One region of the Burkholderia sp. AU30198 genome, then DNA from elsewhere that is predicted to be linked to it. Evidence: riboswitches for the same ligand, from Rfam matches in the RefSeq annotation. Region 1 holds a riboswitch; the other holds the start of a gene.
The links. Region 1 has a riboswitch for manganese ahead of LGN19_RS28760 (sodium:calcium antiporter). Riboswitches for the same ligand answer to the same signal wherever they lie in the genome.

Region 1 (15,926 bases):
GGGAACCACGTCGTCACCACGCGGTTGTTGATCGGGTAGGCCGGCGCCTCGAGCGCGCCGACCGCGAGACGCAGCACGATCAGCCCGACGAACGAGCCCGCGAAACCGAGCAGCAGCGTCGCGGCCGACCACAGCGCCAGCGCACCCGCATACAGCACGCGCGGCGACACCTTGTCGACGAGCCAGCCGCCCGGGATCTGCATCAGCGCGTAGGTCCAGCCGAACGCGGAGAACACGAGGCCCGCGCGCACCGGATCGATGTTCAGCTCCTTGAACAGCGCGGGCGCGGCGATCGACAGGTTGCTGCGGTCGAGATAGTTGATCACGACCGTGATGAACAGCAGCGCGAGGATCAGCAGCCGCTTGCGGCTCGGTGGCGTTGCCTGCGCCGCCGCTGCACGGGCGGCGGGATCGGATGCGATGCCGGCGCGCGCGGGCTGGTGTTCCTGCGGGTTGGCGTGGGTGCGCGACGCGGAATGGGCCACGGTTGTCTCCTGTGTTCTGTGCCCGGCCGTCGCCCGCGAGCGGGGCGGCCGAATCGAATGGCGTTGGGGCGAACGTTAGAGCCGTGGCGCGCGGCGCGTCAACATTTGAACAGGTATCCCTATTAATGGGACGTGATGCGCTCAATATGTGGGAAAGAGCGGCGACCGCTTCGCCGCGTGCATCAGTTGCCCGTCACTTCCTTCGCGCTGCCCCAGCCTTGCACCGCGCCCGCATGCGGATTGCGATACCGCACCTTCAGCCACTGGAAATTGACGCTCGCGTCGATCAGCTCCAACGTGTCGCCCGCGACGACGTAGCGGCGAGTGGGCGCGTCGGTCATCGCGTCGTGCAGCGGCAGGCGCGCCGGGTGCACCTTGAACGTGACGGTGCCGCCGACGTAGGCGTCGGGGCGGCGCGACACGCGTTTGCCTTGCGCGTCGTAGGTCAGCAGCATCGACGACGGGCCGGAATCGACATCGATCGCGACGCGCAGGTCGTCCGGTATCGCTTCGCCGGACGGGGCGTGAGCGGGACCGACGTGCCCGGACTTTGCCGGGTAGTCACGATACCGGTACCTTTGCTGGCCTTGTTCGGGATCGGCGCGGTTGCAAGAATGGCCGCTCCATTCCTGCTCGCTGGTGAGATTGACGATGAAGACATTCAAGCCCGGTTTCGCCCTGTGTGCCGCCATGATCGCTGTCGGGACGGCGAGGGCCGGTGATTTCTCGATCGAAAGCGCGGAGCTCGCTGGCGGCGCGTTCGATCACGCGCAGGTATCGAGCAGCTTTGGCTGCCACGGCCAGAACATTTCGCCATCCATAAGATGGACGGATGCGCCGGCGGGCACGCAAAGCTACCTGCTGACGATGTTCGATGCCGACGCACCGACGGGCTCAGGGTTCTGGCACTGGGTCGTTGCCGACATACCGGCGTCGGCCCGTGGCATCGCGCCCGGCTCGGGCAATGACGTTGCCCGGCTGCCGGCGGGTGCTGTCCCGATGAAGAACGACACCGGCCACGCCGGCTATCTCGGCCCGTGCCCGGCGCAAGGCGAGACACATCGCTACGTCATCACGCTGACCGCGCTCAAGGTGGCGAAGCTGCCGGTCGAGCGTGACGCGACGCCGGCGGTCGTCGGCTTCATCGCGCACGACCAGGCCATCGCGAAGGCGACGATGACCGTGCGATTGAGCCGTTAGCCGCGCGTGCTGTCGTCCTGAAAGCCGTTCTTGCCGACGAAGATCTCCTTCAGCGCAGCGCGCAGCGCGACCGGATCGTATTGACCGGGCGCGAGATGGATCACGTAGCGCGTCTGGCCGTCGAGACGCGCGGCGAGGGCGGGTTCGATCTCGACGTCGATCGTGTCGTCCGTCAGGCGCACCGACAGATCCTTGACGCGCACGTTGATCTGGTCGCGCACCATCACTTCGATCAGCGCGTCGTCCGGGAAGCGTGACAACGCGAAGCAATAGTCCTGCTCGGCGTCGTGACAGTAGATGTTGGCGAAGCTCTCGTCGTCGTCGAGATCGGACGTCGCCGCGCCGATGGTGGCGTGAAGTTCCATGAACGGGGTTCCTGCGTAGGGTGGTAGGGGTTATCGAGTTGAATGAAGGGCCGTTTCGATCGCGGCTGCCGCGCCGGGTGTCACGCCGGTATCGCACGACGCGTCGGCATCGCGCGCCTTCAGCCACAGCCCGAATTCGCGCATTACTTCGACGACGGGCCGCAGCCGGTCGCCGTCGGCGGTCAGATCGTACTCGACCCGCACCGGCACTTCCGGGTAGACGGTGCGCCGCACGAGCCCGGCGTCTTCGAGTGCGCGCAGGTCGAGCGTCAGCATGCGCTGCGAGATGCCGGGCATGTCGCGCCGCAGGTCGCTGAAGCGCCGCGGCCCGTCGAGCAGATACGACACCAGCAGCAGCCGCCAGCGGCCGCCGAGCAGGCGCATCGCTTCTTCAACGGAACATCCTGTCGCACTCGTTTTCATCGTGCCGAATCCTGGTCGGTAAATTTTTTGTGACTACGGCACAAACGACTGCCGTCTTCTCAGCCCTGCGCCGATGCGAGATATTAGCGCCCGCGTCGCGGCGAATCGATACATGGACAACACATCAAGGAAACGCATGAAGCTCTATCACGCTCCCGGAAGCTGTTCGCAGGCCATCTGCATCGTGCTGCGCGAAGGCGGCATCGACGCGGAGATCATCAAGGTCGACGCGCGCAAGCATGTCATTGAAGACGGGCGCAATTACTACGATGTGACCGAACTCGGCTACGTGCCGCTGCTCGAACTCGACGACGGCACGCTGCTGCGCGAAGGGCCGGTGATCGCGCAGTATCTCGCGGATTTGCGTCCGGATGCGGGGCTCGCGCCCGCCTACGGCACGCTCGCGCGCTATCGGCTGATGGAGTGGCTCAACTTCCTCGGCACCGAGATCCACAAGGGCTTCATCCCGCTGCTGTATGCGGTGCAGGCGGGGAAATACGTCGACCCGGCGAGAACGAAGCTCGACAGCCGTTTCGCCTGGATCGACCGTCAGCTTGAAGGCAACGCGTTCGTCACGGGCGACACGTTCACGGTCGCCGATGCGTACCTGTTCGCGCTGACGGGGTGGGGCAAGGCCGAATGGATGCGCTCGGTGTACCACGCGGATATCGACCTGACCCGGTATGCGCATCTGCGTGCGTGGTACGAGCGGGTGCGGGCGCGGCCGGCGGTGCGGGCAGTGCTGGAGGCGGAGGGGCTGGCGCGGTAGCAGGCGGCGGCGGTCGCGGAGTCGGCGCGTCTTTCCGCTTCATCGACGCGCCGCCACACAGCAAATCCCCGCGCTATAATCCCCGCCATGAAATTCCTCCGGACCATCATCCTGCTGCTGCTCTGCGCGGTGCTGCCCATCAGCGGGCTGGCAGCCAGCGGCCTGGCCGGGGAATGTCCGATGATGCAGCAGGGCATGTCGATGTCGATGTCGATGGACATGGACGCCGGCATGTCAGCCGACATGCCGGGCTGCGATTCGATGATGAAGTCGCCGGCCGGCAAGTCCCATGCGAAAGCGAAGGGCATGGCCTGCAAGCTGACGGCGCAATGCCAGTTCGGCAGTCTTTATCATCCGGCCGCTCGTGCCGAAGTCAGTCGTCCCGCTGCATTCGCCAGCACCGTCGCGTTCCACTACGCGCAACTCCTCCCGGTCCGCGACCCGAACGGGTTGTGGCGCCCTCCACGCATCAGCTGATCCCGATCCGATAGGTTCGCCGCATTCGCGGTGAGGTTCGTCCTGTATCAGGACGTGGAATCCCTATGGGGTTCCGCCGTTGGGGTTAAGCCATGTCATTCCATTCCAGCACGCCGCTCGCGCGGCGTGCGCGTCGGCGCGCGCCCATGCTTTGGGCGGCGCTGCTGGTTGCGGGCGCGGTTCACGCGCAGCCATCTCCTTTCACGCTGGACGCCGCGCTGCAGTCCGCCACCGATCATTCCGCTTCGATGCAGGCCGCGCAGGCGTCGGTGCGCGCCAGCTCGGAGGCGGCCGTGAAGGCCGGCCAGCTGCCCGACCCGATGCTCAAGGCCGGCATCGACAACCTGCCGGTCAACGGCGGCCAGCGCTTCACCGTCGGCCAGGACTTCATGACGATGCGCCGCATCGGCATCGAGCAGGAGTGGGTGTCCGGCGACAAGCGGCGCTTGCGGTCGGCGCTCGCCAACGAGCAGGTCGGGCGCGAGCGCGCCGGTTATCTCGCGCAGCTCGCGAGCGTGCGCCAGCAAACCGCGACGGCCTGGCTGAACGCCGTCTACGCGAAGCAGGCGCTCGCGCTGCAGCAGGCGTTGCTCGATCACATGAACCATGAACTCGACGCGACGAAGGCGTCGTATCGCGGCGCGAAGGCGAGCGCGGCCGATGTCGTCCAGGCGCGGGCCATGCTCGCGCAGACGCAGGATCAACTGCTGAAGGCGGAGCAGGTCTACCAGACTTCACTCATTGCGTTGTCGCGCTGGACCGCCGTGCCCGTCGACGACGTCACGGGCGCGCCGCCCGCGCCGGAGTCGTTCGTGTCGTCGCTGCCGCCGGACGAGTTGCGGCTGTCGCAACCGGCGCTGATCACCGCCGCCGACGATATCGCCGTCGCCGAAGCCGAAACGGCCGTCGCGAACAGCGAACGCAGCCCGAACTGGACGTGGGAAGTCGCGTACCAGCAGCGCGGCGGCGCGTATTCGAACATGGTGTCGGTTGGCGTCACGATCCCGCTGCCGATCAATCGCAAGAACCGCCAGAACCGCGACGTCGCCGAGAAGGCCGCGCTCGCGACGAAAGCACGCCTGATGTACGAGGACACGCTGCGCCAGGTGCAGGCCGATATCCGCACGCAGTCCGCGACGCTCGCGAGCGGTCGGGCGCGCATCGCGAATCTCGGCGACGCACTGCTGCCCGCCGCCGACCAGCGCGTGCAACTGGCGAACGCCGCGTACCGCGCCGGTACGGGCTCGCTCGCCGATACGTTCGCTGCGCGCCGCGCGCAACTGGATGCGCAACTGCAGGTGCTCGATCTCCGGCGCGAGGTCTCGCAGACCTGGGCGCAGCTCGAATACCAGGTCGTGCCGTCGACGCTGGCCGCCGCGCAATAAAGGAGAACGACATGACGAAGCAAACACTGGCCCGTGCGGCCTTGCTGGCGTTCGCCGGTGCTGCGCTGCTCGGCGCGGGCTATGTTGCGGGCGCACGCCACGCGGCGACGGCCGCGACGGCAATGGATACCACCGCAGCGGCATCCTCCTCGCCCGACAAAACCGACCCGAAGACCGGCCGCAAGGTGCTGTACTGGCACGACCCGATGGTGCCGAATCAGCACTTCGACAAACCGGGCAAGTCGCCGTTCATGGACATGCAGCTGCAGCCCGTCTATGCGGACGAAGGTGGTGGCGCATCCGGCGTCCGGATCGATCCGGGCCTGCAGCAGAACCTCGGCATCCGCTATGCGACCGCGCGCCGGCAGCAGACGGCGGCCGGATTCGACGCGGTGGGCACCACACAGTTCGACGAATCGCGCGCGGACGTCGTCCAGTCGCGCGTCACCGGCTACATCGACCGTCTCTATGCGCGCGCACCGATGCAGCGCATCGCGAAGGGTGCGCCGGTCGCGTCGCTGTTCGTGCCGGACTGGCTCGCGCCGCAGGAGGAATACCTCGCGCTGAAGCGCGGCGGGATGGACGGCAGCCTGCTCGACGCGTCGCGCGCGCGGATGCGGGCGCTGTCGATCCCTGACGGCATGATCGCGAGCCTCGACCGTACCGGCAAGGCCCAAACGCATGTCGTGCTGACCGCGCCGGAAACCGGCGTCGTCAGCGAGCTGAACGTGCGGGACGGCGCGATGGTCGCGCCCGGGCAGACGCTCGCGAAGATCGCGGGACTATCGACGCTGTGGCTCATCGTCGAGGTGCCGGAAGCGCTTGCGTTGAACGTGCAGCCGGGGATGCCGGTCGACGCGACGTTCGCGGGCGATCCGGCGCAGCATTTCACGGGGCGTATCCGCGAAGTGCTGCCCGGCATCAGCACGAGCAGCCGCACGCTGCAGGCGCGTGTGGAGATCGACAACGCCGCGCTGAAGCTCACGCCCGGCATGCTGATGCGCGTGCGGGTCGCTGCACGACAAACCGTGTCGCGCCTGCTCGTGCCGTCCGAAGCGGTGATCGCGACCGGCAAGCGCTCGATCGTGATCGTGAAGAACCGCGATGGCCGGCTTCAGCCCGTGACCGTGACGGTGGGCAACGACGTCGGCAGCGACACCGAAGTGCTCGGCGGACTGAACGAAGGCGATACGGTCGTCGCATCGGGGCAGTTCCTGATCGATTCCGAGGCGAGCCTGAAAAGCGTGCTGCCGCGGCTGGAAAGCGGCACCGCCGCAAGCGGGGCGGGGGCGATGCCCGCGTCGACACCGAAGGCGGCGGCACCAATCTACGAAACCACCGGCAAGGTCGAGCAGGTCACGGCCGACGACATCACGTTCTCGCATCAGCCCGTTCCGGCGCTCGGCTGGGGCGCGATGACGATGGCGTTCGGCAAGCCGTCGGCCACCGCGTTCCCGGATGTGAAGCCGGGCCAGACGGTGCGCTTCGCGTTCACGCAGAGCGACGACGGCTACCGGCTGACGAAGGTCGAACCGCAGGGAGGCGAACGATGATCGCGCGCATCATTCGCTGGTCGGTCCACAACCGCTTCCTCGTGCTGCTGGCCACCGTGCTGATTGCCGCATGGGGCGTTCATTCGCTGCAGCAGACGCCGCTCGATGCATTGCCCGACCTGTCGGATACGCAGGTGATCGTGAAGGCGTCGTATCCGGGCAAGGCGCCGCAGATCGTCGAGGATCAGGTGACTTATCCGTTGACGACCACGCTGCTCGGCGTGCCCGGCGCGAAAACCGTCCGCGCGTACTCGTCGTTCGGCGACGCGTTCGTCTACGTGCTGTTCGACGACCGCACCGATCCGTACTGGGCGCGCTCGCGCGTGCTCGAATACCTGAGCCAGGTGCAGAGCCGGCTGCCTGCCGGCGCGACGGTCTCGCTCGGGCCGGATGCGACCGGTGTCGGCTGGGTGTACGAGTACGCGCTCGTCGATCGCACCGGCCGTCACGATCTCGGGCAACTGCGCGCGCTCAACGACTGGTTCCTGAAGTTCGAGCTGAAGGCCGTGCCGGACGTGTCGGAAGTCGCGAGCATCGGCGGCATGGTGCAGCAGTACCAGGTCGTGCTCGATCCGGACAAGCTGCGCGCGTACGGCATCACGCAGGCGGAAGTCGCGAACGCGCTCGGCAATGCGAACCAGGCGTCCGGCGGCTCGGTCGTCGAGCTGGCCGAGTCGGAGTACATGGTGCGCTCGACCGGCTACCTGCGCACGCTCGACGATTTCCGGCACGTGGTGCTGCGCACGAACGACACCGGTACGCCGGTGCTGCTCGGCGACGTCGCGCGCATCCAGGTCGGCCCCGCGATGCGGCGCGGGATCGCGGAGCTGAACGGGCAGGGCGAGGTGACGGGCGGCGTCGTCGTGATGCGTTCGGGCAAGAACGCGCTGACCACGATCGAGGGCGTGAAGGCGAAGCTCGCCGACCTCAAGCGTTCGCTGCCGCCCGGCGTCGAGATCGTCACGACCTACGATCGCTCGCAGCTGATCGAGCGCGCGGTGGGCAACCTGAAGGACAAGCTGATCGAGGAGTTCGTGATCGTCGGGCTCGTCTGCGCGGTGTTCCTGTTCCACCTGCGCAGCGCGTTCGTCGCGATCCTGTCGCTGCCGCTCGGCGTGCTGGCCGCGTTCATCGTGATGCGCTACCAGGGCGTGAATGCGAACCTGATGTCGCTCGGCGGGATCGCGATCGCGATCGGCGCGATGATCGACGCGGCGATCGTGATGATCGAGAACGCGCACAAGCATCTCGAAGCGTACGACCACGCGCATCCCGGCGAACCGATCACGCCGGCCAGACGATGGGAGCTCGTCGCGACGTCGGCCGCGGAAGTCGGGCCCGCGCTGTTTTTCTCGCTGCTGATCATCACGCTGTCGTTCATCCCGGTGTTTTCGCTGGAGGGGCAGGAGGGCAAGCTGTTCGCGCCGCTGGCATTCACGAAGACCTACACGATCGCCGCCGCCGCCGGGTTGTCGGTGACGCTGGTGCCGGTGCTGATGGGCTATCTCGTGCGCGGCCGCATTCCGCACGAGCACGCGAACCCGATCAACCGCGTGCTGATCCGCGCGTACCGTCCGCTGCTCGAAGCGACGCTCAGGCGCCCGTGGCTTGCGATCGGCGTCGCGGTCGTCGCGCTGGTGCTGACGGCCGTGCCGGTGTCGCGGCTCGGCGGCGAATTCATGCCGCCGCTCGACGAAGGCGACCTGCTGTACATGCCGACCGCGCTGCCGGGCATCTCGGCCGACAAGGCGAGCGAGCTGCTGCAGCAGACCGACCGACTGATCAAGACGGTGCCCGAGGTCGACACGGTGTTCGGCAAATCGGGCCGCGCCGATACCGCGACCGATCCCGCACCGCTCGAGATGTTCGAGACGACGATCCGGTTCAAGCCGCGCAGCGCATGGCGGCCCGGCATGACGCCGGAGAAGCTCGTCGACGAACTCGACCGCACGGTGAAGGTGCCGGGCCTGTCGAACGTGTGGGTGCCGCCGATCCGCAACCGGCTCGACATGCTGTCCACCGGCATCAAGACGCCGGTCGGCGTGAAGATCTCCGGGCCGGACCTCGCCGGGATCGACGCGATCGCGAAGCAGGTCGAGGCCGCGGTGAAGCCTGTGCCGGGCGTCACGTCCGCGCTCGCGGAACGGCTGAACGGCGGCCGCTACATCGACGTCGACATCGACCGGCTCGCGGCCGCGCGCTACGGGCTGTCGGTGGCCGACATCCAGTCGGTCGTGTCGTCGGCGGTCGGCGGCGACGACGTCGGCGAAGTGATCGCGGGGCGCGAGCGCTTCCCGATCAACATCCGCTACCCGCGCGAGGTGCGCGATTCGGTCGAGAACCTGCGGCAATTGCCGGTCGTTACCGCGCGCGGCGCGCAGATCCGCCTGGGAGACGTCGCGCGCATCGCAATCGCCGACGGGCCGCCGATGATCCGCAGCGAGAACGCGCGACTGTCCGGCTACGTGTACGTCGACATCCGCGGCACCGATCTGCAGAGCGCCGTGCGCGCGATGCAGCAGGCCGTTGCGCAACAGGTCGCGTTGCCGCCCGGCTATTCGATCGCGTGGTCGGGGCAGTTCGAGTATCTCGAGCGCGCGGCGGCCAAGCTGCGCACCGTCGTGCCGGTGACGCTCGTGGTGATCTTCGTGCTGCTGTTCCTCACGTTCGGCTCGGCGGCCGATGCGCTGCTGCTGATGTCGACGGTGCCGTTCGCGCTGGTCGGCGGCTTCTGGCTCGTGTGGGCGCTTGGCCATGCGGTGTCCGTCGCGACGTCGGTGGGCTTCATCGCGCTCGCGGGCGTGGCCGCCGAATTCGGGGTCGTGATGCTGCTGTACCTGAAGGGTGCGCTGCAGCGCCGGCTCGATGCCGGCGAACCGCTGACCGATGCGCTGTTGCTCGACGCGATCCGCGAAGGCGCGGTGCTGCGCGTGCGGCCCAAGGCGATGACGGTGGCCGTCGTGCTCGCCGGCCTCGTGCCGATCATGGTCGGGCACGGCGCCGGGTCAGAAGTCATGCAGCGCATCGCCGCGCCGATGGTCGGCGGCATGGTCACGGCGCCGCTGCTGTCGATGTTCGTCATTCCCGCCGCATGGCTCCTGCTTCAGCGCCGTCGTGCGCGAAGCATGGGCCACGCGCGGCATGCCAATGCAGTTCCTCACGGCACGCACGTGCCATCCATCCCAACCGGAGAATCCCGATGAAGAAGTTGATTACCGTCACCGTTGCTGCTGCCGCCGTTCTTGCTGTCGGCACGGTCGCCACCCCCGCCTTTGCCGCGGGCGACATGGCCGGCATGGACATGTCCGGCATGAAGATGTCGTCGGGCGGCGCGGGCGAGTCGAATGCCGCGCTGACCGACGCCGAAGTGAAGAAGGTCGATGCCGCGAGCGGCAAGATCACGCTGAAGCACGGTGCGCTCGAGAACGTCGGCATGCCGCCGATGACGATGGCGTTCAAGGCGAAGGACGCGATGATGCTCGAGCACGCGCATGCGGGCGACAAGGTCAAGGTGCGGATCGAGAAGGTCGACGGCACGCTGACGATCGTCAAGCTGATGAAGGCGTCCTGATCCGAGGATGCGCCGGTGCATCGCCTGCCCGTGAACCGGGACGGCGGTTGCACCGGCGCCGCGCATGTCGAGCCGGAAGCGGCTCGTGCGGCGGCGTTTGACGGTGCACGACGGGTTGGATACAGGTCGGCAGGGGATCGGCTTCGATATTTAAACAATACTTGAAATATCGAAATGATGGCGCTATCCTTCGCGCCATGGACTCCAATCTCGTCGTGCGCGCGTTGGGCGCGCTTGCTCATGAAGCGCGCCTGGCCATCTTCCGCGCGCTGGTCGTGGCCGGGCCCGAAGGGCTGCCGGCCGGCGCGATCGCGCAGCAGATCGGGCTGTCGCCGTCGAGCCTGTCGTTTCATCTGAAGGATTTGTCGCACGCCGACCTGGTCACTGCGCGCCAGGAAGGCCGGTTCATCTACTACGCGGCGAATTTCGAATCGATGAGCGGGCTCATCGGGTTCCTGACCGAGAACTGCTGCGCCGGCGCTGCCTGTGGCGTACCGGCCGCGCCCGATTGCTGCGGTGATCGCACATGACCGGCTCGAACGTTGCCCCATCGCAAGCCGTGGCGGCGCAGCCCGCCATCGGCTTCTTCGAGCGCTACCTGACCGTGTGGGTAGCGCTGTGCATCGTGCTCGGCATCGCGCTGGGCCTGGCGCTGCCGGAACTCTTTCAGCACATCGGCCGCATGGAATACGCACAGGTCAACCTGCCCGTCGGGCTGTTGATCTGGGTGATGATCGTGCCGATGCTCGTCAAGGTCGACTTCGGCGCGTTGCATGAGGTTCGGCAGCACGTGCGGGGAATCGGCGTCACGCTCGTCGTGAACTGGCTCGTCAAGCCGTTTTCGATGGCGTTGCTCGGCTGGCTGTTCATCCGGCAGCTGTTCGCGCCGATGCTGCCCGCCGACCAGATCGACAGCTATATCGCCGGCCTGATCCTGCTGGCCGCCGCGCCATGCACGGCGATGGTGTTTGTATGGAGCCGGCTGACGGGCGGCGATCCGCTGTTCACGCTGTCGCAGGTCGCGCTCAACGACAGCATCATGGTGATCGCGTTCGCGCCGCTGGTCGGCCTGTTGCTGGGGATGTCCGCGATCACGGTGCCGTGGGCGACGCTGCTCACGTCCGTCGTGCTTTACATCGTCGTCCCGGTGATCCTCGCGCAAGCGTGGCGCAGGCTGTTGCTCGCCAGGGGGCAGGCGGCGTTCGACCGCGCGATGGCGAAGATCGGCCCGTGGTCCATCGCCGCGCTGCTGGCCACGCTGGTGCTGCTGTTCGCGTTCCAGGGCGAGGCGATCCTGAAGCAGCCGCTGGTGATCGCGCTGCTCGCGGTGCCGATCCTGATCCAGGTGTTCTTCAACGCGGCGCTCGCGTACGGGCTCAATCGCGTCGTCGGCGAGAAACACAGCATCGCTTGCCCTTCGGCGTTGATCGGTGCGTCCAATTTCTTCGAGCTTGCAGTCGCGGCTGCCATCAGCCTGTTCGGCTTCCACTCCGGCGCGGCGCTTGCAACCGTCGTCGGCGTGCTGATCGAAGTGCCGGTCATGCTGCTCGTCGTGCGTGTCGTCAACCGGTCGAAGGGCTGGTACGAGCGCGCGTGAAATCATTCAGGAATCCGGATATGACCGACATCACGATCTATCACAACCCCGATTGCGGCACGTCGCGCAATACGCTGGCCCTGATTCGCAACTCGGGCGTCGAGCCTCGCGTCGTGCTTTATCTGGAAACGCCGCCGAGCCAGGATGAATTGCGCGCGCTGATCGCTGCGATGGGCATCCCCGTGCGCGACGTGATGCGTCGCAAGGGGACACCGTATGAAGCGCTCGATCTCGACAATCCGAAATGGAGCGACGACGACCTGATCGGCTTCATGGTCGCCCATCCGATCCTGATCAATCGCCCGATCGTCGTGACGCCACTCGGCACGCGGCTGTGCCGCCCGTCCGAGCAGGTGCTCGATATCCTGCCCGATCCGCAGCAACGGCCGTTTGCGAAGGAAGACGGCGAAATCGTGATCGATGCGGAGGGCAAGCGTGTCTGACAGCCTGAACGCTCTGCCGCAACTCGATGCCACGCTTTTCAGCGTACCGGACGCGAGCCGGCTGCAGCCCGCGCAACCGTCGACGCATCCGCCTCGAATCGTGCTTCTCTACGGGTCATTGCGCACGCGCTCGTTCAGCCGGCTGCTGGTCGAGGAGGCGGCGCGGCTGCTGACGGCCATGGGCGCCGAAGCAAGGATTTTCAATCCGGCCGGCTTGCCGCTGCCCGACGATGCGCCGGAGCACCACCCGAAAGTGGCGGAGCTGCGCGAGCTCGTGCAATGGTCGGAGGGCATGGTGTGGTGCTCGCCCGAGCGGCACGGCGCGATGACCGGCGTGATGAAATCGCAGATCGACTGGATTCCGTTGTCGGTCGGCGCGATACGGCCGACGCAGGGCAAGACGCTGGCGGTCATGCAGGTCAGCGGCGGATCGCAATCGTTCAATGCGGTCAACCAGATGCGGGTGCTCGGGCGCTGGATGCGCATGCTGACCATTCCGAACCAGTCGTCCGTTGCGAAGGCGTTCATGGAATTCGGCGACGACGACAGGATGAAACCGTCCGCGTATTTCGATCGGGTCGTCGACGTCATGGAGGAACTGGTCAAGTTCACGCTGCTGACGCGCGACGTCGGCGTGTATCTGACGGACCGCTACAGCGAGCGCAAGGAAAGCGCCGAACAACTGTCGCAGCGCGTGAACCAGACGCGCATCTGAATCGCTCGGGGGCGGGCGGCGCGGTGGTGCATCGTTCGCGCCGGGGCAGCGGCGTCGTGCCCGGCGCGTCCGGTGAGCAAGATCAGCGCGCCAGCGTGAGGAACAGATACCCCGCATAACCCGCCCCGTTCGCCAGCAACGCCCAGATCGCGAGCCCGCGCGTGCGCGCATTGAAGCGCAGCCACGCCGCCGCCGTGAGCGTGATGATCACGCCGGTCAGCACTTCGGGGCGCGGCTCCCACGGCGTCAGCATGATGCCAATCGCCGGCAGCAGCGTGCCCTGGAACACCATCGCGCCGGTGATGTTGCCGAACGCGAGCGTGTCCTTCTTGCGGCGGATCCACAGCACGCTGTTGACCTTCTCCGGCAATTCCGTCGCGATCGGCACGATGATCAGCGACAGCAGCAGTGCCGATACGCCGAGTACGTGCGACACGCCCTCCACGCCGTGAATGAAGCCCTTCGCCCCGCCGACCAGCAGCGCGAGGCCGATGAGCAACTGCAGCGCGATCGTCGCGAGGTTGGTCGGCAGGCCCGTGCGTGACAGGAACATCTTGTGTGGCGCTTCGGTGCCGTGCCCGGCATCGACGAGCTGGTTCGACGCACGGAACGTCATCACGACGTACATCACGTAGATGCCGACCAGCATCGCCGCGAGCAGCACGCGCACGGCCCAGTTGTGATGCGGGACGAACATCGCGGCGGTGGCCAGCGAGAACGCGGCGAGGAAGTAGTTCAGGTCGCGCACGAAGCCCGTGCGTTCGGGCGCGATCGTACCGCGCAGTCCGCGCGAGCGGATCACGGCGAGCGTCATCAGGAAGGTGGTGAGCGTCGCGAGCATCAGCGGTGCGCCGAGAATCGCGCCGACACCGATCTCCTCGTTCACGGCCTGGTTCGCCGTGCCGCCGGCCAGTGCGAGCAGCGGCACCATCGTTTCGGGCAGCGCGGTGCCGACGGCCGCGAACAGCGACCCGGTGACGCCTTCGGAAATCTTCAGGCGTTCGCCGAGATGTTCGAGCGCATTGGTGAAGACCTCGGCGGCGATGAGGATGACGACCAGCATGAACGCCAGTTCGATGAACATGAAGGTCATGCGGCACCTCCGCGGGCATGCGCGCGGACGGCGGCGGAACGCGGGGAAAAGGCGGTGGGGAACATGGGGACTCCGTGGTCGGACGCTGACGAACCATGGCGCATCCGACGACGTCCGACCAGGAACGACGTGATGCGCCCATGGTCTCGCCAAGCCGATCAGGCTGAACGCGCCACGGCCGCAGGCCGAGTGTGTTGACGCGTTCGCTTTCCGGGACGGAAAGCAGGCTACTCCCCAAAGACGAAGGGCAGTCTAGCCGAGCAGATTTCTTTCGACAAGCCTTCATCTCAAAAAAATATACCCCTCTCCCCTATAGGGGAAGCCTTCGGGATATATACTCCCCCTCCCTATGCAGGAGTCCGTCATCGATGAGTCATACCGTTCGTGAAAAACAGAAGTTGCTGAACCGAGTGCGCCGTATCAAGGGCCAGGTCGAGGCGATCGAGCGCGCGCTCGGGGACGAGCGCGGCTGCAACGAGGTACTGCAATTGATCACGAGCTGTCGCGGCGCGATGAACGGGCTGCTGGCCGTCGTGCTGGAAGACCACATTCGCGAGCACATGGTCGATGCACACGGGCCGGATGAGCACGCAGGCAGCGCGACCGAGCAGCTGATCGACGTGGTGCACAGCTATTTCAAGTAATCGGGGCGGAACATGAGCAATTTCACGAATGACGCGTTCGGCGCGGGGCACGACCATATCTTCCTCGGCGCCGCGCACGAGCAGAACGAACGGAAGACATGGATGGTCATCGGCCTGTGCGCGGCGATGATGGTGGCCGAGATCGTCGGCGGCACGATGTTCGGATCGCTGGCGCTCGTCGCCGACGGGCTGCACATGTCGACGCACGCAGGCGCGATGCTGATCGCCGCGCTGGCCTACACCTATGCGCGCAGGCATGCCGACGATCCGCGCTTCGTGTTCGGCACCGGCAAGCTGGGCGACCTGGCCGGGTTCACGAGCGCGATCGTGCTCGCGATGATCGCGATCCTGATCGGTTACGAGGCCGTCGCGCGATTCCTGTCGCCGGTGCCCATTCATTTTGGCGAGGCGATTCCGATCGCGGTGCTCGGCCTCGCGGTCAACCTGGCGAGCGTGTGGCTGCTGAGCGGCGGCCATCACGGGCATGATCACGGCCACCATCACGGGCATGGCCATGGGCATGGACATGGGCACGCACACGACGATCACGCGGACGAAGCCATGAGGGTCTTCTCGACAGCCGGCGTGTTCGACGTATCGGTGTACGAAGACGGCGTGCCGCCGGTGTTCCGGATTGCGCCCGCAACCGGCGAATCGAGCCTCGACGGGGTGTCCGTCTCGATCACGACCATCCGTCCCGACCAGTCGCGACAGCATTTCACGATGGTCGCGCGCAACGGGTTCCTGGAATCGCGCGAGACCATTCCCGAGCCGCATGCGTTCGATGCGATCGTGACGCTGAACGGCATCGAGCACGCGCTGACGTTCGTCGAACACGATCATCACGAAGGTGCGCACGCTGCCACCACCCGCGATCACAACATCCGGTCGGCCTACGTTCACGTGATTGCCGATGCCGCAGTGTCGGTGCTGGCGATCATCGGGCTGCTGCTCGCACGTGCATTCGGCTGGGTCTGGATGGACCCTGTCGCGGGCATCATCGGCGCGCTCGTCATTGCGAACTGGTCGTACGGGCTGATGCGCGATACGGGCGGCATCCTGCTCGACGTCAACGTCGATCGCAAGCTGGCGGAGCGCGTGCGCCATGCGATCGAGGTGCTGGGCGACAAGGTCAACGACCTTCACGTGTGGCGCGTCGGCCCGGGCCACATGAGCGCGATCGTGTCGGTCGAGACCGCCGACGCG
Region 2 (15,926 bases), on a different contig from region 1:
CGAACTGCAGCTGGCGCAGCACGCGCACGTCCTCGATGCGCTTGACCGCGCGGGCCGCCGATTCGATGGCGTCGCCCGCGGCCATGTCGGCCGAGAATTCCTGGTCGCGGAACACCGTCAGGCCTTCCTTCAGGCTCAGCTGGAACCAGTCGCGGCAGGTCACGCGGTTGCCGGTCCAGTTGTGGAAGTACTCGTGGCCGACCACCGATTCGATGTTCGCGAAGTCGGTGTCGGTCGCGGTCTCGGGGTTCGCCAGCACGTACTTCGTGTTGAAGATGTTGAGCCCCTTGTTTTCCATCGCGCCCATGTTGAAGTCGCCGACCGCGACGATCATGAAGCGGTCGAGATCGAGCTCGAGGCCGAAGCGCTTCTCGTCCCAGCGAATCGAGTGGATCAGCGAATCCATTGCATGACGCGTCTTGTCGAGATCGGCCGGCTCGACCCACACCTGCAGCAGCTTTTCCTTGCCCGAGCCGGTCGTGATCTTTTCCTCGATTGCGACGAGCTTGCCCGCGACCAGCGCGAACAGGTAGCTCGGCTTGCGGAACGGGTCTTCCCACTTCGCGAAGTGGCGGCCGTCGGGCAGGTCGCCGGAATCGACGAGGTTGCCGTTCGACAGCAGCACCGGGTAGGCGGCCTGGTCGGCGCGCAGCGTCACCGTGTACGACGCCATCACGTCCGGGCGGTCGAGGAAGTAGGTGATGCGGCGGAAACCTTCGGCTTCGCATTGCGTGAAGAAGTTGCCGCTCGACACATAGAGGCCCGACAGCGTCGTATTCTGGTCGGGTGCGCAGGCGCTTTCGAGCGTCAGCTCGAAAGCGTCGGGGACGTTCTCGACGGTCAGCCCGTGTTCGTGCGCACGCACGGCGCCATGCGGCGTGCCATCCAGCCATGCGCCGACGAATTCGAGCGCTTCGCCCATCAGCTCCAGGTGCGGCGCGGGCGCGGCGTCCGGATTGCGGCGCACGCGCATCGTATTCCTGACGATCGTACGGGCCGGCGCGAGATCGAATTCGAGCGCAACGGAATCGATGAGGAAGGCCGGCGGCGTGTAGTCGGCGCGGCGGATCACGGTGGAGGAGGCGTTGTCGGACATGGTCGTCGAGATCGGTGGAGTGGGGGACGCGCCCGCGGCACGGGCCGGGCGAACCGGGCCATTGTACAAAGGCTTGCGGCCGCGTGCCGGGCGAACTTTTTACCGGTTCCGGGAGTCCGCGTATTATCGGCATCCCGTTACGGTTCGCGCGGTGCGACGAACGGGTGACGGATCGAAGAGGATCAACATGAAACGCGATTGGATTCAACGCGGTGCGGGCTGGGCGGCGGTGCTGTGCGTGGCGCTGCTGACCGGCTGTACCAGCTACGTGACGACCCAGGTCACGGCCTTCTCCGACTGGAGCGGCAGCGACGCGACACGCACCTATGCGTTCACGCGCAGCGATGCGCAGAAGCACAGCATCGAGCAGTCGACCTATGAACCGATCGTCGCGAACGAACTGTCCACGTATGCGTTCCGGCAGGCGCCGGCCGCGCAGGCCCGCTATCTCGTCGGGCTGACGTACGGGGTCGGCAGCGATCTCGTTACCGTGCCGCAGCCGGTCTACTACGATCCGTGGTTCGCCGGCCCGGGGCCGTACTGGCGGGGCGGGCCGTGGGGACCGTGGGGCCCCTGGGGGCCGATGCCGGCCGGCTATGTCGCGCAGACCTATCAGGTGTTCGACTACACGCTCGGCATTCGCATTACCGAGCGCGCGACGGGCAAGGAGGTCTACAACGTGACCGCGCGCACGACCGGCGACAACGGCGCGCTGCTGTATGCAATGCCGTTCCTCGCGCGCAGCGCGCTCGCCGATTTCCCGCTGGCGAACGGCGCGGTCCGCACGGTGCGGCTGCCGGTCGACAAGCGCGGCGGGCCGGCCGCGCCGGCCGCCAACGAGCGAGCGGTGCCGGCGGCGCCCGCTTCAGGCGCAGCCGCCGCGAAGTAACGCGGCGTCAGTCTCGGCGCGGCCGTCCGGCCGCGCCCGCCATCTTCCTTCCCGTCAGACCCCGATGCCCAGCAGCGCGAGCGCACCGAGCACGACGAACAGCACGGCTGCAATCCCGTGCACGAGCTTCGTCGGCAGGCGGTGCGCGAAGCGGTCGCCGAGCAGGATCGCCGGCACGTTCGCGAGCATCATCCCGAATGTCGTGCCGGCCACGACACCGATGTAGTCCTGGAAGCGCGCGGCCAGCGCGACGGTCGCGATCTGCGTCTTGTCGCCCATTTCCGCGAGGAAGAACGCGACGAGGGTCGCACCGAACACGCCGAGCCGCGAACGGTTGGCATTGGCTTCGTCGGCATCGAGCTTGTCCGGCACGAGGATCCACAATCCCATCGCGATGAACGAGAACGCGAGCGCCCAGCGCATGATCGACGGCGTGACGAGCGCGCCGAGCCATTCGCCGAGCGCGCCGGCGAAACCGTGGTTCACGAGCGTCGCGACGAGCACGCCAAGAATGATCGGCATCGGCTTGCGATAGCGCGCGGCCAGTACGAGGGAAAGCAGTTGGGTCTTGTCGCCGATTTCAGCGAGCGCGACGGCGCCGGTGGAGATCAGGAAGGCTTGGGACACGGATGGGGTTCCACGGGCCGGTGTTGTGCGTGCGAGCGACGATCCACGGCGCGCCGGGCCCTGATGCGGCGCACTGTGAACCATCGGTCTCGCCAGGCCTAGGTGGCTGCGTCCGCCATGGCCATACGGCCAAGTCTGTTGACGGACGCCTCCGTCACGATGCGCGCCGGGGGCGCGGGACATCGAGCGGAGCGGCTACTCCCCAATGAGCGGCGAATTCTAGCACGGCGCGTCGCGCGCGGGAAAGCGGTCAGGCGGCGCGGCGCCCGGCGTCGGGGCGGGATCGGGATACGGCAATCTTCGGCGGCCCGGCAGGCGCGGCGGCGGATGCGCGCGCGTGCCGGGACGAGCCTCCGGGCAGGCCGTTACGCGGCGGGGCGGCGTGCCGCACCGCGCTCGTGGACGAGTTTGCCGGCCGCATAGGTGCGGTACACCGCGCGGTCGTCGCCGAGCAGCGCGAACGCGAACAGCAGTTCCTCGAGCGAGTCCGCGCGTTTCGTGCGGCGTGCGAGCAGCGGCGTGGCCCGCGGATCGAGCACGACGAAGTCGGCTTCGGTACGCGGCGCGAGCGTGCCGACCGTATCGGCGAGGTCGAGTGCCTGCGCGGCGCCGGCCGTCGCGAGCCAGAACATCCGCGTCGCGGTCAGGTGGTGGCCCGACAGCCGCGCGACCTTGTGCGCTTCGTTCATCGTCTGCAGCATCGAGAACGACGTGCCGCCGCCGACGTCGGTCGCGAGCGTGACGGGCACGTCGTATTCGCCGGCCTTGTCGAAATCGAACAGCCCGCTGCCGAGGAAGAAGTTCGACGTCGGGCAGTGCGCGACGACGGTGCGCGTCTCGGCCATCCGGCGGCGGTCCTCGTCGTCGAGGTGGATGCAGTGGCCGTACACCGCGCGCGGACGCAGCAGCCCGTAGCGGTCGTAAATGTCGAGGTAGCTGCGATGGCCGGGGAACAGCTCGGCCACCCATTTCACCTCGTCGACGTTTTCCGCGACGTGGCTCTGCACGAATACGTCCGGATGGCGGCGCGCGAGTTCGCTGCACGCCTCGAGCTGCGCCTCGGTCGACGTCGGCGCGAAGCGCGGCGTGAGCGCGTACATCTGGCGGCCCTTGCCGTGCCAGCGGCCGATCAGCTCGGCGCTGTCGTCATAACCCGATTGCGCGGTATCGCGCAGGAATTCGGGGCAGTTGCGGTCCATCAGCACCTTGCCCGCGATCATCCGCAGGTCGCGCGCGTCGCTCGCCGCGAACAGCGCATCGGCCGACTGCTTGTGCACCGTGCAGTAGACGAGCGCGCTCGTCGTGCCGCACGCGAGCAGCTCGTCGACGAAGAAGTCGGCGACTTCGCGCGCATGTTCCGGATCGCCGAACTGGCGCTCGGTCGGGAACGTGTACTTGTCCAGCCACGGCAGCAGGCCCGGTGCCGGCGACGCGATCATGTCCGTCTGCGGGTAGTGGATGTGCGTGTCGATGAAGCCGGGCACGATCAGCTTGTCGCGCAGGTCATGGACGATCGCGTCGCGCGCGAGCGTCGCGGCGAGCTGCGCGTACGGGCCGGCCGCGACGACCTTGCCGTCGTCGACGATCAGGAGGCCGTCGGTCTCATGGTTCGCGGCCTGGCTCGATTGCGCCGGGTCGCCGTTGAAGGTCAGCAGTTGGGAACGGAAAGCGGTTTGCGTCATGACGAATGGTCCTGCATCAAGGTAAGGCGAACAGAAGAAAACGAGCGACGCCGCACGGGGGCGGGGCGGTGCTTCGCGAGCGGGTGCGGCACGCTGCGTGCCGCACGTCCGGATGCGATGGCGCGGGCGAACGTGGCGGCCGAAGCCGCCAGCGAGTGGTTGCCGGCGGGCCTCGCAGCCGTCGTGCTTGCGACCGACGGGGGCGCGAACGCGACGGCAAACCGCGACGGCAGGCACGAGCGAGCGACGACGGACAGAGCCGTCGCCACGCGCGCACGCAGGCGACCGGCCCGGCGCAAGGCCGAACCGGTGGTCGCGAAGCGGATGCCGTTGCCGTGTTTCATCTGTCTAGCGTTCCTCGATGCCGGCCGTCACGCGGCCTGCCAGTACGCGTCGAGGCGCGCGTACAGTGCGTCGCGCTGCGCCGGTTCGATGAACGACGCCTCGAAGCCGTTGCGGATCACCGCGTGGACTTCGGCATCCGTGAGTTGCAGCCCTTCGGCCGTCGCGAAGTAGTTTTCATTGACGTAGCCGCCGAAGTAGGCCGGATCGTCGGAGTTGATCGTCACCGCGACGCCGCGATCGAGCAGCGCCTTCAGCGTGTGCTTCGCCATGTCGTCGAACACGCACAGCTTCAGGTTCGACAACGGGCACACGGTGAGCGCCGTGCGCGTTTTCGCGAGGCGCTCGACGAGTGCCGCGTCCTCGATGCTGCGCACGCCGTGGTCGATCCGGTCGACCTTCAGCACGTCGAGCGCTTCGTAGATGTACGCGGGCGGGCCTTCCTCGCCCGCGTGCGCGACGAGCTTCAGCCCGAGTGCGCGCGCCTTCTCGAACACGCGCGCAAACTTGGTCGGCGGATGGCCGAGCTCGGACGAGTCGAGGCCGACGCCAATCAGGCGATGGCGATAGCGCTCGAACAGCGGCAGCGCGGATTCGAACGTCGCGAGCGCGTCCTCTTCGGACAGGTGGCGCAGGAAGCACAGAATCAGCTTGCTCGACAGCCCGCGTTGTTCGGCATCGGTGAGTGCGCGCTCGATGCCTGCGACCACCGTCTCGATCGGCACGCCACGCTCGGTGTGCGTCTGCGGATCGAAGAACAGCTCGGTATGGACGACGTTGTCGGCGAGCGCGCGTTCGCAGTACGCGGCCGTCATGTCGTAGAAATCCTGATCGGTCAGCAGCACGCTCGCGCCTGCGTAATAGATGTCGAGGAACGACTGCAGGTCGGTGAACGCGTATGCGGCGCGCAGCGCGTCGATCGAGTCGTACGCGAGCTTCACGCCGTTGCGCTGCGCGAGCGCAAAAATCAGTTCGGGCTCGAGCGAGCCTTCGATATGGATGTGCAGCTCCGCTTTCGGCGCGCGGGCAATCTTGTCCTTGAATGTCGGGGTCATGGCGTCGTTCTTGGTCGGTCAGTAGGTAGGGGAAGCCTGCGCGGACGCATTCGCGTTTGCCTCGACGGCCTGCAGCAATTGCGCAGCCACCGAGATCGCGATCACTTCGGGTGCCTTGTCGATGATGCCTTCGACACCGATCGGGCAGCGCATCCGCGCGACCTGGGCCGGGTCGATGCCGATCGCGGCGAGGCGGTGATCGAACTGCACGCGTTTCGCGTGCGAACCGGTCATCCCGAAGTACGCATAGTCGCCGCGCCGCAGGATGCGCTCGGCCAGCACGAAATCGAGTGCGTGGTCGTGCGTCATCACGACGAAGTAGGACTGCGGCGGTGCTGCGTCGACTGCATCGGCCGGGGCAGCGGCCGCTTCGATCGCGAGGTTGCCGATGCCGGCGAGCGCATCGGCCGGAGGGAACGCCGCATCGGGCCCGTCGATCCAGCGCACGTGGCACGGCAGCGTCGCCAGCACCTTCACGAGCGCGGTGCCGATGTGCCCGGCGCCGAACAGCACGACGGGGAACGCATACGGTGCGATCGTTTCGGTCATCAGCGACACGCCGCCGGTTTCCCACAGCAGGCAGTCGGCACGCGCGGCTTCCGATTCGGGCTCGCTCAACAGCGGCGCGCCCGGCGAGGGGCCGAATGATACGCTACGGACGGTCGCGGCGCCGGCCGCGACTCGCTTCGCGAGCGACATGATCCAGCCGAGATCGCCCACATCGAGCCGCTCGAACGCGAGCACCACGGCGCCGCCGCAGCACTGGCCGAGGCTCGGGCCGAGCGCCAGCCGCTCGAGCCGGCGGGCATGCGGCACGTGCGCGCCATCCTTCAGCAGATGCCGCGCGATCTCGATCGCCTTCCATTCCAGATGACCGCCGCCGATCGTGTGGCGCGCCGTGTCGCGCGTGACGAGCATCTTGGTGCCCGCTTCGCGCGGCGCGGAGCCGTCGGTGTGCGCGACCGTCACGAGCACGGCCGCTTCGCCGTGCGCGAGCAGTTGCTGCAGATCGCCGAGCCAGGCTTCCATCAGCACGCTCCGTTCTGGACGACGCGGCACGACACGCGGCGCGGGCTGGCGAGCGTGGCGGCAACGATGACGGACGGGAGCGGGGCGGGCCGGCCGCATGGCCGATGCGGTGCGGCGGCAGCGCGCGGACGGCGCGTGCGGACGGCACCGCCGGATGCGCGGACGCCATGAGGGTGATGGATGCGGATGGTGTGCGTTGTCATGATGAATCCAGTCGACATTGCGGATCGGGCGCGCGTTACGCAGGGGTGGTGAGACCGCCTGGCCTCGCGCACGTAGATCGCCATCCAGTCCCGAAGATAGCACCGCAACGCGACGGGAACATCGCGGGGCGGTGATCCGGGCTATCAGGCGGCGATCATGTCGATCATAGGCCCGCCGCGCGGGATCGGGGCGCCGATGCGTGCACGTCGGGCCGAAACGCAGGCGTGGCGGGGCTTGGGCGCGGAAGTCGCGCGATGTGCGCTCACCCGGATCGCAGGGCGGCGGCGGAGTAGGTGTTTACGCGGGACCGGCCAGGCGGGGCCACCTAGGTGGAGCCGCCCCGGTGCGGCTGCTCAGGTGCGGCCCGCCGGGTTGGGCCGGCGAGCGCTCCGGGGCCGGCGGTCACCGGTCACCGGTCGGCGGTGTGCGGCCCGGGCGAGCGGGCCGCGCGCAGGCCGGTTGAAACCGGCCGGTCAGGCCACGAGCTTGCGGCGATGGCGCCAGAGGCTCGCGACGACCGCGATCAGGATCACTGCGAAGCCGATCAGTGCCCAGCCCGGCAGCAGGATGCCGAAGATCGGCGGATAGACGGTCTCGCACAGCCCGGCGACCTTGAACATGCCGGGGAACCACTGCGCGGGCGGCAGGCTGTCGACGATCGGCTGCAGCGTGTCGAAGCCGCAGCTGAAGCCCGGATTCATCTGGATCGACAGATGTCGGGCGGCCGTGCCGACACCGCCGGCCGCGGCGATCGCGATCAGCAGTTCGAGCACCCAGACGCCGCGCCAGTTGCGGATCCCGGCGGCCAGGAACGCGAAGATCCCGATCGCGCAGAAGAAGTAGCGCTGGATGATGCACAGCGGGCACGGATCTTCGTTCTTCACGTACTGCAGATAGAGCGCACCGGCCAGCAGGGCGATGCACACCCATCCGAGCAGCATCAGCAGGCGGCGTTCGCGGCGGATGGCGAGCGTGTAGTCGTTCATGTCGGCGGGGTTCCTCTTGGGTCGGTCCGGAAAACAATCGCGCGATTTTAGCGCGAACGGTCTGGCACGAAACTGACAGCGCGCGTGCGGCAACCTGCCGCACCACGCGCCGAGTCCGCCGGCGGTCGGTTGGCCGCGGTCAGCGGATCGTGTTCAGCACGGCCTCGACCGCCTGGCCGATCGCGAGCAGCGCGTCGTCGCGATGCGGTGCGGCCGCGAGCATCAGCCCGACCGGTGCCGCGTCGCGCGGATGGCAGGGCAGCGACAGCGCGCACGCGTCGAGGAAGTTGAACGCGCTCGGGTTGCGCAGGATCAGCGCGTTGGTGCGCGTGAACGCGGCGTCGTCCGCTTCGAGTTCGGCGATGCGCGGCGGCACGACCGGGACCGTCGGCGAGACGAGCGCATCGAAGCGCGACCAGACCGTGTGCGCGGCTTCGTCGAGCATCGCCGTGCGCGCGGCGAGCAGGTCGAGATAGTCGGCCGCGCTCGCGGGTTCGCCCTTCAGGATCCGCGTGAGCACGCGCGGGTCGTACTGGTCGCGGTGCTTGTCGAGCAGCGGGCGATGCCACGCGTAGGCCTCGATCGGCGAGAAGCCGAAGCGGTTGATGTCCGGCAGCCGGTCGAGCGCCGGGAAGCGCACTTCCGTGACGATCGCGCCGGCGGCTTCGAGATGCTTGAGCGCAGTGTCGAGCGCGGCTGCGACGTCGGCATCGACGCCATCGGTCACGTAGTTCGTCAGCACGCCGAGCCGCACGCCTTCGAGCGGCCGGGCGGCCGGCACGTGCGGTTCGAGGCCCGCGAGCATCCGGTCGACGAGCGCGCAGCAGGCGACCGTCAGGCCGATCGGGCCGAACGAGTCGAGCGTCGTCGACAGCGGCACGCCGCCTTGCGTCGGGATCCGGCTCGCGGTCGGCTTGAAGCCCGTCAGCCCGCACAGCGCGGCGGGAATGCGGATCGAGCCGCCCGTATCGGTGCCGAGCGCGACGGCGGCCATCCCGTCGGCGACGGACGCGGCCGCGCCGGACGACGAGCCACCGGAAATCCGCGCGTCGCCCGGCACGTCGCGGTGGTACGGCGAGCGCGGATGGCCGAAGTGCGGATTCAGCCCGAGGCCCGAGAACGCGAACTCGCTCATGTTGGTGCGGCCGACCAGCACCGCGCCCGCCCGCTTGAGCCGCGCGACGGCGACCGCGTCGGTGTGTGCGGCCGGCGCGCCGTCGAGCACGCGCGAACCCGCGCGCGTCACCTGGCCCGCGACGTCGAACAGGTCCTTGACCGACACGGGAACGCCCGCGAGCGGTGACAGCACGGTGCCGGCGGCGCGCAGCCGGTCATGCGCGTCGGCGGCCGCGCGGGCGTTGTCGGCATCGACTTCGGTGAAGACGACCGCGCCCTGGCCCGACGGATCGGCGATCCGGTCGAGCGCGGTGTCGACGAGCGCGCGGCTCGTGGTCCGGCCGGCGGCGAGGTCGGCGGCGAGCTGGGCGAGCGGGGGGAAGGGCGTGAAAGTGGTCATGGCGGCTCAGGGACGAAGATGTTGAAGAAGCGTGGAGCGGAACGAATCGATATGGCTTTCGACGGCCGCACGCGCGCCGGCGGCGTCGCGCGCGGACAGCCGATCGAACAGTGCGCGATGCTCGTGCTGGACGTCGGCGAGATGGTGAGGTTCGGACAGCGTAACGAACCAGAAGCGCAGCGAGCGCTCGTGCAGCGCGCGCAGGATCTCGGCGAGGACCGCATTGCGCGCAGCGGCGGCGATCGCCTGGTGGAACGCGCGGTCGAGTTCCATCATGCCCTCGACGTCGTGCGTGTCGACGCAGGCCTGTCCTTCGTCGAGCAGCGCGGCCAGGCGTGCGAGATCGTCGGGCGTCGCATGGCGCGCGGCGAGTTCCGCGCAGTACGCTTCGTTGATGCGCCGCACGTCGATCACCGCGACGATGTCGTCGAGCGACAGCGGTTGCACCATCAATCCCTTGCGCGGCATCACGGACAGCAGCCCTTCGAGCACGAGCCGATGCACGGCCTGGTGCACCGGCGTGCGGCCGATACCGGTGCGCGCGACGAGATCGGCTTCGTTGAGCGCGGCGCCGGGCTTCAGGCGCATCGTGGTGATGTCGCGCTGGATCAGCGCGTACGCGCGGTCGGCGAGGCTGGCCGCCGGCGCGGCGGGGCGGTTGGGGGTGACGTCGGTCAGGGCATTCATGCGGAGGGCGGTGCGGCGGCCGGGCGGGGCGCGATCATGGCGCGGGCGATCGGGAAGCGTGGACGATGCCTGGATATTATTGTGATATATCACTGGTGTCCAGTACCGGTCGCGAAGCATTGGCGTTGCCGGCGCGCGGGCGGGAACGCTCCCCGACGCAGTTTGCCGCCGACTTGCAACAATATCGACAGGATGTTGCAGGTTTGCCGCTCGATCGTGCGCTGAAGCATAATGAATCCTCGTTTATCCATACGCGTGAGCGACGTACCAGACCATCGTCATGAACGAACACACGCCTTCCCCGGCCGGTCTGCCCGGCACCTCCTCCGTTTCTTCCGATTCTCCCCGTACCGATCCGGCGAACGCGCCCGATGCGCCGGCAGCCCAGGCCGCCGCGCAGAACGTCGCCGCGGGCGGCGCGTCGCCGGTTGCGGCGGCGTCCGAGCCGGGCGCGCCCGGTGCCAAGGGCGCCGCCGTCGATGGCGCTGCCGCTGCCGCGCCGCCGAAGCATGGCGCGCCGCCGCCGGGGTTCGGCGCACAGCCCGACTTCGACACGCCGCGCCCGCCGCCCGCGAGCGCGCAGAATGCGCCGCCGGCCTACCTGAAGCAGAGCGACACGCCGTGGTCGGTGTTCGGCCGGATCGTGGTCGCGCGTGCGCGCCGGCTGTTCGACCGTGCCGGCCAGCGCATCACGCAGCGCACGCTGCGCATCGGCGTGTCGGCGCGGATCTTCCATCCGGAACCGGGCGCGAAGGGGCTGCGCGGCAAGACGCTGCAGTATCTCGAGGAGTCGATCGCCCACTGGGTGATGTCGCGCGATGTGCTCGTGTTCATGATCCCGACCGTCGGCCATCAGGGCATGATTCACCCGAGCAACATCCGCCTGCGCGATTACGCGAAGCATCTCGACGGCCTGCTGCTGCAGGGTGGTGCAGACGTATCCCCGCAAACCTATGCCGCCTCCGACGCCCGCCCTGAATGGCCGGGCGATCGCGTGCGCGACATGTACGAACTCGAGCTGCTGCACGAGTTCGTCGAATCCGGCAAACCCGTCCTCGGCGTGTGCCGCGGCTGCCAGCTGATCAACGTCGCGTTCGGCGGCTCGCTGTACCAGGACATCGCCACCGATGTGCCGACTGCGAATGCGCACGTGAGCGAGCATTACGACCAGCATCGTCACGCGATCCGCTTTCCGGATTCGTCGACGCTTGCGAGCATGTTCCCCGGGCGCAGTGAAGCGATCGTCAACTCGATTCACCATCAGGCGATTCGCGATCTCGGCCGCGATCTGAACATCGAGGCCGTGTCGGCCGGCGACGGGATCATCGAAGGCATTCGCCATCGGCGTTCGCCGTTCGTCGTCGGCGTGCAGTGGCACCCCGAGTTCCATCGTGCCGGCGGCTCGGAGTTGCTCGACTGCACGCCGCTGCTCGATGCGTTCCTGCGCGCGGCGCGCGAAACACGCCTGTAACAGCCGCACGCTTCGCGTCGTACGAAGGCCGGCCGCATCCCGATGAATTCGAGATGCGGCCGTTTCGTTTTGAACGATAATCGCGAGTCCCGATTCGTTCGCCGGAGTCTGACGTTGGCTTTCCGAAATTTTTCCCCTGCACGATGCGCAACGTGGATCGTTGCGCTGGCTGCCTGTGCGCAAGCGGGCACGGCCTGGTCTGCCGATGCGACCGCGCCTGCCGCCGGCACGCGTCCGGCGGTCACGAGCCTGCGTGGCGACCCCGCGGCAACCAGCGTGGCTGTGACGGATGCGTCCGCGCAAGGCAACGTTGCCGAGCTGACGCAGATGCTGCACGACGGCCGGATCGTCGAGATGCGCACGACCTACAACGGCAGCTACGGCGCGAGCCTGATGTTCGACCCGCACGAGATGACGTACTACGTCGCGCTGTTCCAGGACAAGCACCTGTGGCGCGTGATCCGGTCGCAGGAGAAGAGCCGTGCGGAGATGGTGTACGCGAACTTCGTTCAGCAGACCGTACAACTTGCCGATATCGAGATCCGCCGTACCGAGCTGGAGGCGCAGAAGGCGTTTCTCGAGCGTGTGATCGCGCTGCAGGCGAATCGTGCGCAGCAGTTGCAGGCCGACCTGAGCGTTGCGCGCAGCCAGCAGGCCGAAGTCGCGCAGCGGCAGCGGTCGGCGCAGGAGCAGGCACAGGCGCTGCAGGTCGAGAAGCGGGCCGCGCAGCTGCAGCTGCGCGATCTGCAGGAGCAGGTGCGACAGCTCGAGAAGCAGACCGAGACGGGGCTGCCCGCGCACAAGTAACGATTCGTCAGACGGACGCGGAGAGACGAGCAAAACCCGGCGAAGCGAGGCTTCGCCGGGTTTTTTTATGGCGCGGCTGTCAGCGTGCAAATGCGTCCGGCGTATCGGTCACGCGGCGGTGGGACAGTTGCGTCGTCCAGTCGAAATTGACCGGAGGGGCGTGCGTTGCGCGGGCTGGCTGCGTAGCGCGCAGCGCGCTTGCCATCGCGATCAGCGTGAGCGGATCGTCGAGTGTGTCGCGTGAATGGGCGATTGCGCGCGGCGCGGTCGCGAGCCGATCGCGTGCCCGGGTGTCGACCGTGTTGCGCCGGACCGGCGGGCGCGCAGCCAGCCGCTGCATGGTCGGGCGCCGGGCCGGTGCCGCTGTCCCGTGCTTGCCGTTCGAACGGGGCGACGAAGCAGTGGCCTGGCGCGGCATGTCGGACGTTGCCTGCGGACGAAGCGATGCCGGATGACGTGTGACGTGGTGCGTGGCCTGCGGTGATCCGGCCGTTGTCGCGACAGGCGCGGCCATCTTGCGCTGCGGCGCAGCGTTCGACGACGTATGCGGCTGAACCGTCGCGACCCGCACGGTGCCGGACGACGACGTCGCGTGATCGGGTGCGCCGTCGGCCGTTTGAATTGCGTAGGCGAGCCCGAGTCCTGCAATGGGTTCATGCGTGGCGATCAGCCAGCCGATGATGCCGAGCGCGCCGATGCTCCAGCAGAGCGCGTACCTCGCACGCCGGTCGCGAGCGCCGCCGGCGATACGGCGGGAGCGCCGGCCGGCGGCGGCAGGCAGCGCAACCGGCGACCCGGCGGAAATCGGGGCGGGCACTGCGATGGGCAGCGGCTCCCAGTGGCACGCGCGGTGCGGCCGGTCCACGTCGATGCAGGACGTCGCCAGTGTCGCGACGCAGTGCTTGCCGGGCTGCGTACCGGGTGCGTCGCGAAAGATCCAGTCGCGGCCGAACGACGGCACGTGATCGAGCGGAGCGACGCGTGGGCGGGCGAGCACGCCTGCAACGGGGACGAGGTGCGATGGGGTCATAGGGCGGTGCGCCACGCGACACGGGCAACCGTACCGGTGCGGCGCGGAACTGTCGTTGCAAATCGAGACATTGTGGTCAGCCGGCGAAGGCCGGTCGATCAGATCAATCTGATTTTTGCTTCCGTTTCGGGACGACTTGTACGAGGAGAACGCTGCGAGAGCAACGGCAGGGGCGACACAAGGCAAATGTCGGGTTGGCGTGGCATGATGCGCGAACCATGCCGGTGCGCGCGTCGCTGCGCGGCGCGCCGCCGGCAGGCAGCGATGCCCGTGCGCGCCGGCCCGGCGCCGCGTGTGTCGTCGGATCCATGCGGCGCGGATTCGCGCCATCCGAGCTGAGCGAGAAAAACATGTCTACCGCGTCACACGCCATCGCGCAGGAATCGAAATTCCGCACCGTGTTCCGGGTCGTCAGCGGCAACTTCCTGGAAATGTACGACTTCATGGTCTACGGCTATTACGCGTCGGCCATCGCGAAAACCTACTTTCCGAGCGGCAACGCATTCGCGTCGCTGATGCTGTCGCTGTCGGTGTTCGGCGCGGGCTTCCTGATGCGGCCGGTCGGCGCGATCGTGCTCGGTGCGTACATCGACCACCATGGCCGCCGCAAGGGGCTGATCCTGACGCTCGGGCTGATGGCGCTCGGCACGCTCACGGTGGCTGCGATACCCGGCTATGCGTCGATCGGCGTGCTCGCGCCGGCGCTCGTGCTGCTCGGCCGGCTGCTGCAGGGCTTTTCGGCGGGCGTCGAACTCGGCGGCGTGTCGGTGTATCTGTCGGAGATCGCGACGAAGGGCCACAAGGGGTTCTATACGTCGTGGCAATCGGGCAGCCAGCAGGTGGCCGTCGTGTTCGCCGCGTTCGTCGGCGTGCTGCTCAACCGTGCGCTGCCGGCCGAGGAGATGACCGCGTGGGGCTGGCGCATTCCGTTCCTGATCGGCTGCCTGATCGTGCCGTTCCTGTTCCTGATCCGTCGTTCGCTGAAGGAGACCGACGAATTCCTCGCGAAGCGCCATCGTCCGACGATGGGCGAGATCATGCGTTCGATGCTCGACAACTGGGGCATCGTGGTGGCAGGCATGGGGATGGTGATCATGACGACGGTGTCGTTCTACATGATCACCGCCTATACGCCGACGTTCGGCAAGGAAGTGCTGCACCTGTCGTCGCTCGACGCGCTCGTTGTGACCGTCTGCGTGGGGATTTCCAATCTCGTGTGGTTGCCGTTGTCCGGTGCGTTGTCCGATCGCATCGGGCGCCGCCCGGTGCTGATCGCGTTCACCGTGCTGACGCTGCTGTCGGCTTATCCGGCCGTGCTGTGGCTCGTCGGCGATCCGTCGTTCCTGCGGCTGCTCGCGGTCGAGCTGTGGCTGTCGTTCCTGTACGCGTCGTATAACGGGGCGATGGTCGTCGCGCTGACCGAAGTGATGCCGGCCGACGTGCGCACGGCCGGTTTCTCGCTGGCGTACAGCCTGGCGACGACGATCGGCGGCTTCACGCCGGCGATCTCGACGCTGCTGATTCATCAGACCGGGAACAAGGCGGCGCCGGGGCTGTGGCTGAGCGTTGCCGCGATTTGCGGGCTGGTCGCGACACTCGTGCTGTACCGCACGCCCGAGGCGCGCAACCAGTACAAGGCGGCCTGACGGGCCCCCACATGTCGCGCGGCGCGGGCCGCACGCATCGCATTGAAAAAGGGAGCGCGGCGCGCTCCCTTTTTTCGTCTGCGTTCAGGCTTCGCGCAGCATGCCGGCGACCGCGGCCGCCGCGTCATTCCATTGCCCGGGCGCGGGTTGGCGGGCGAGCCGGGCCTGCGGATACCACGGGCAGTCGTCGCCGGTGAACCAGCGCCAGTCGGGCGCGAACGGCAGCATGACCCACAGCGGCTTGCCGAGCGCGCCAGCGAGGTGCGCGACTGCCGTATCGATCGTGACGACACCGTCGAGCCGCTCGATCAGTGCAGCCGTGTCGGCGAAGTCGTTCAGCCGGCCGTCGAGCCGATGCACGCGCGGATGCGCGTCGACGCGCGCGCGTTCGTCGTCGTCGAGCGCGGGCTGCAGCACGATCCAGTCGATGTCCGGCAGCGCGAGCAGCGGTGCAAGCGCGTCGAACGGCATCGAGCGGTTTTCCTGCGCCTGCCGGCGCCCCGACCACGCGAGACCGAACTTGCGCTTCGACTGCCCGCCGAGAGAACCACGAAAGCGCCGGCCGGCGCCGTCGGGGGCATCGAGGTAGCGCGAGCCTGCGACGATGTCCGCCGTCTGAAGCCCGAGCAGGAACGGCAGGCTCATCAGCGTGCATGCGACATCCGCGGCAGGCGGTTTCGCGCTGCCCTGTGCGACGAGCGTCACGCGCCAGCGCGACGCGGCCGGCGCCAGCAGCGTAACGAGTTCCGGCTGGACTTCGAGCACGACGCGCGCGCAGCGTGCGCGCGCGAGCGGCACGAAGCGGACGAACTGCAGCGTGTCGCCGAAGCCCTGTTCGGCACGGATCAGTAGCGTGCGC

Region 2: another riboswitch for manganese. It lies ahead of LGN19_RS31585 (TMEM165/GDT1 family protein); the one in region 1 lies ahead of LGN19_RS28760 (sodium:calcium antiporter).

What each region holds. Positions count from the first base shown of each region.
Region 1 covers NZ_JAIZSA010000015.1:187,480-203,405, reverse strand. Annotated here, with positions in the region: gene LGN19_RS28835 (MFS transporter) at 1-485, opposite strand, end outside; partial or broken gene LGN19_RS28830 (hypothetical protein) at 668-1,003, opposite strand; gene LGN19_RS28825 (YbhB/YbcL family Raf kinase inhibitor-like protein) at 1,137-1,685, shown strand; gene LGN19_RS28820 (hypothetical protein) at 1,682-2,050, opposite strand; gene LGN19_RS28815 (winged helix-turn-helix transcriptional regulator) at 2,081-2,473, opposite strand; gene gstA (glutathione transferase GstA) at 2,610-3,242, shown strand; gene LGN19_RS28805 (hypothetical protein) at 3,330-3,719, shown strand; gene LGN19_RS28800 (TolC family protein) at 3,812-5,104, shown strand; gene LGN19_RS28795 (efflux RND transporter periplasmic adaptor subunit) at 5,116-6,657, shown strand; gene LGN19_RS28790 (efflux RND transporter permease subunit) at 6,654-9,860, shown strand; gene LGN19_RS28785 (copper-binding protein) at 9,857-10,228, shown strand; gene LGN19_RS28780 (ArsR/SmtB family transcription factor) at 10,426-10,758, shown strand; gene arsB (ACR3 family arsenite efflux transporter) at 10,755-11,825, shown strand; gene arsC (arsenate reductase (glutaredoxin)) at 11,846-12,268, shown strand; gene arsH (arsenical resistance protein ArsH) at 12,246-12,983, shown strand; gene LGN19_RS28760 (sodium:calcium antiporter) at 13,066-14,076, opposite strand; yybP-ykoY riboswitch at 14,158-14,324, opposite strand; gene LGN19_RS28755 (metal/formaldehyde-sensitive transcriptional repressor) at 14,445-14,720, shown strand; gene dmeF (CDF family Co(II)/Ni(II) efflux transporter DmeF) at 14,733-15,926, shown strand, end outside.
Region 2 covers NZ_JAIZSA010000018.1:159,944-175,869, reverse strand. Annotated here, with positions in the region: gene pepN (aminopeptidase N) at 1-1,096, opposite strand, end outside; gene LGN19_RS31590 (DUF4136 domain-containing protein) at 1,284-1,985, shown strand; gene LGN19_RS31585 (TMEM165/GDT1 family protein) at 2,040-2,612, opposite strand; yybP-ykoY riboswitch at 2,691-2,828, opposite strand; gene guaD (guanine deaminase) at 2,978-4,294, opposite strand; gene LGN19_RS31575 (hypothetical protein) at 4,291-4,638, opposite strand; gene LGN19_RS31570 (adenosine deaminase) at 4,666-5,691, opposite strand; gene xdhC (xanthine dehydrogenase accessory protein XdhC) at 5,710-6,720, opposite strand; gene LGN19_RS31560 (disulfide bond formation protein B) at 7,398-7,910, opposite strand; gene LGN19_RS31555 (amidase) at 8,050-9,426, opposite strand; gene LGN19_RS31550 (GntR family transcriptional regulator) at 9,433-10,113, opposite strand; gene LGN19_RS31545 (gamma-glutamyl-gamma-aminobutyrate hydrolase family protein) at 10,394-11,584, shown strand; gene LGN19_RS31540 (DUF2968 domain-containing protein) at 11,699-12,391, shown strand; gene LGN19_RS31535 (hypothetical protein) at 12,471-13,751, opposite strand; gene LGN19_RS31530 (MFS transporter) at 13,772-15,067, shown strand; gene LGN19_RS31525 (tetratricopeptide repeat protein) at 15,152-15,926, opposite strand, start outside.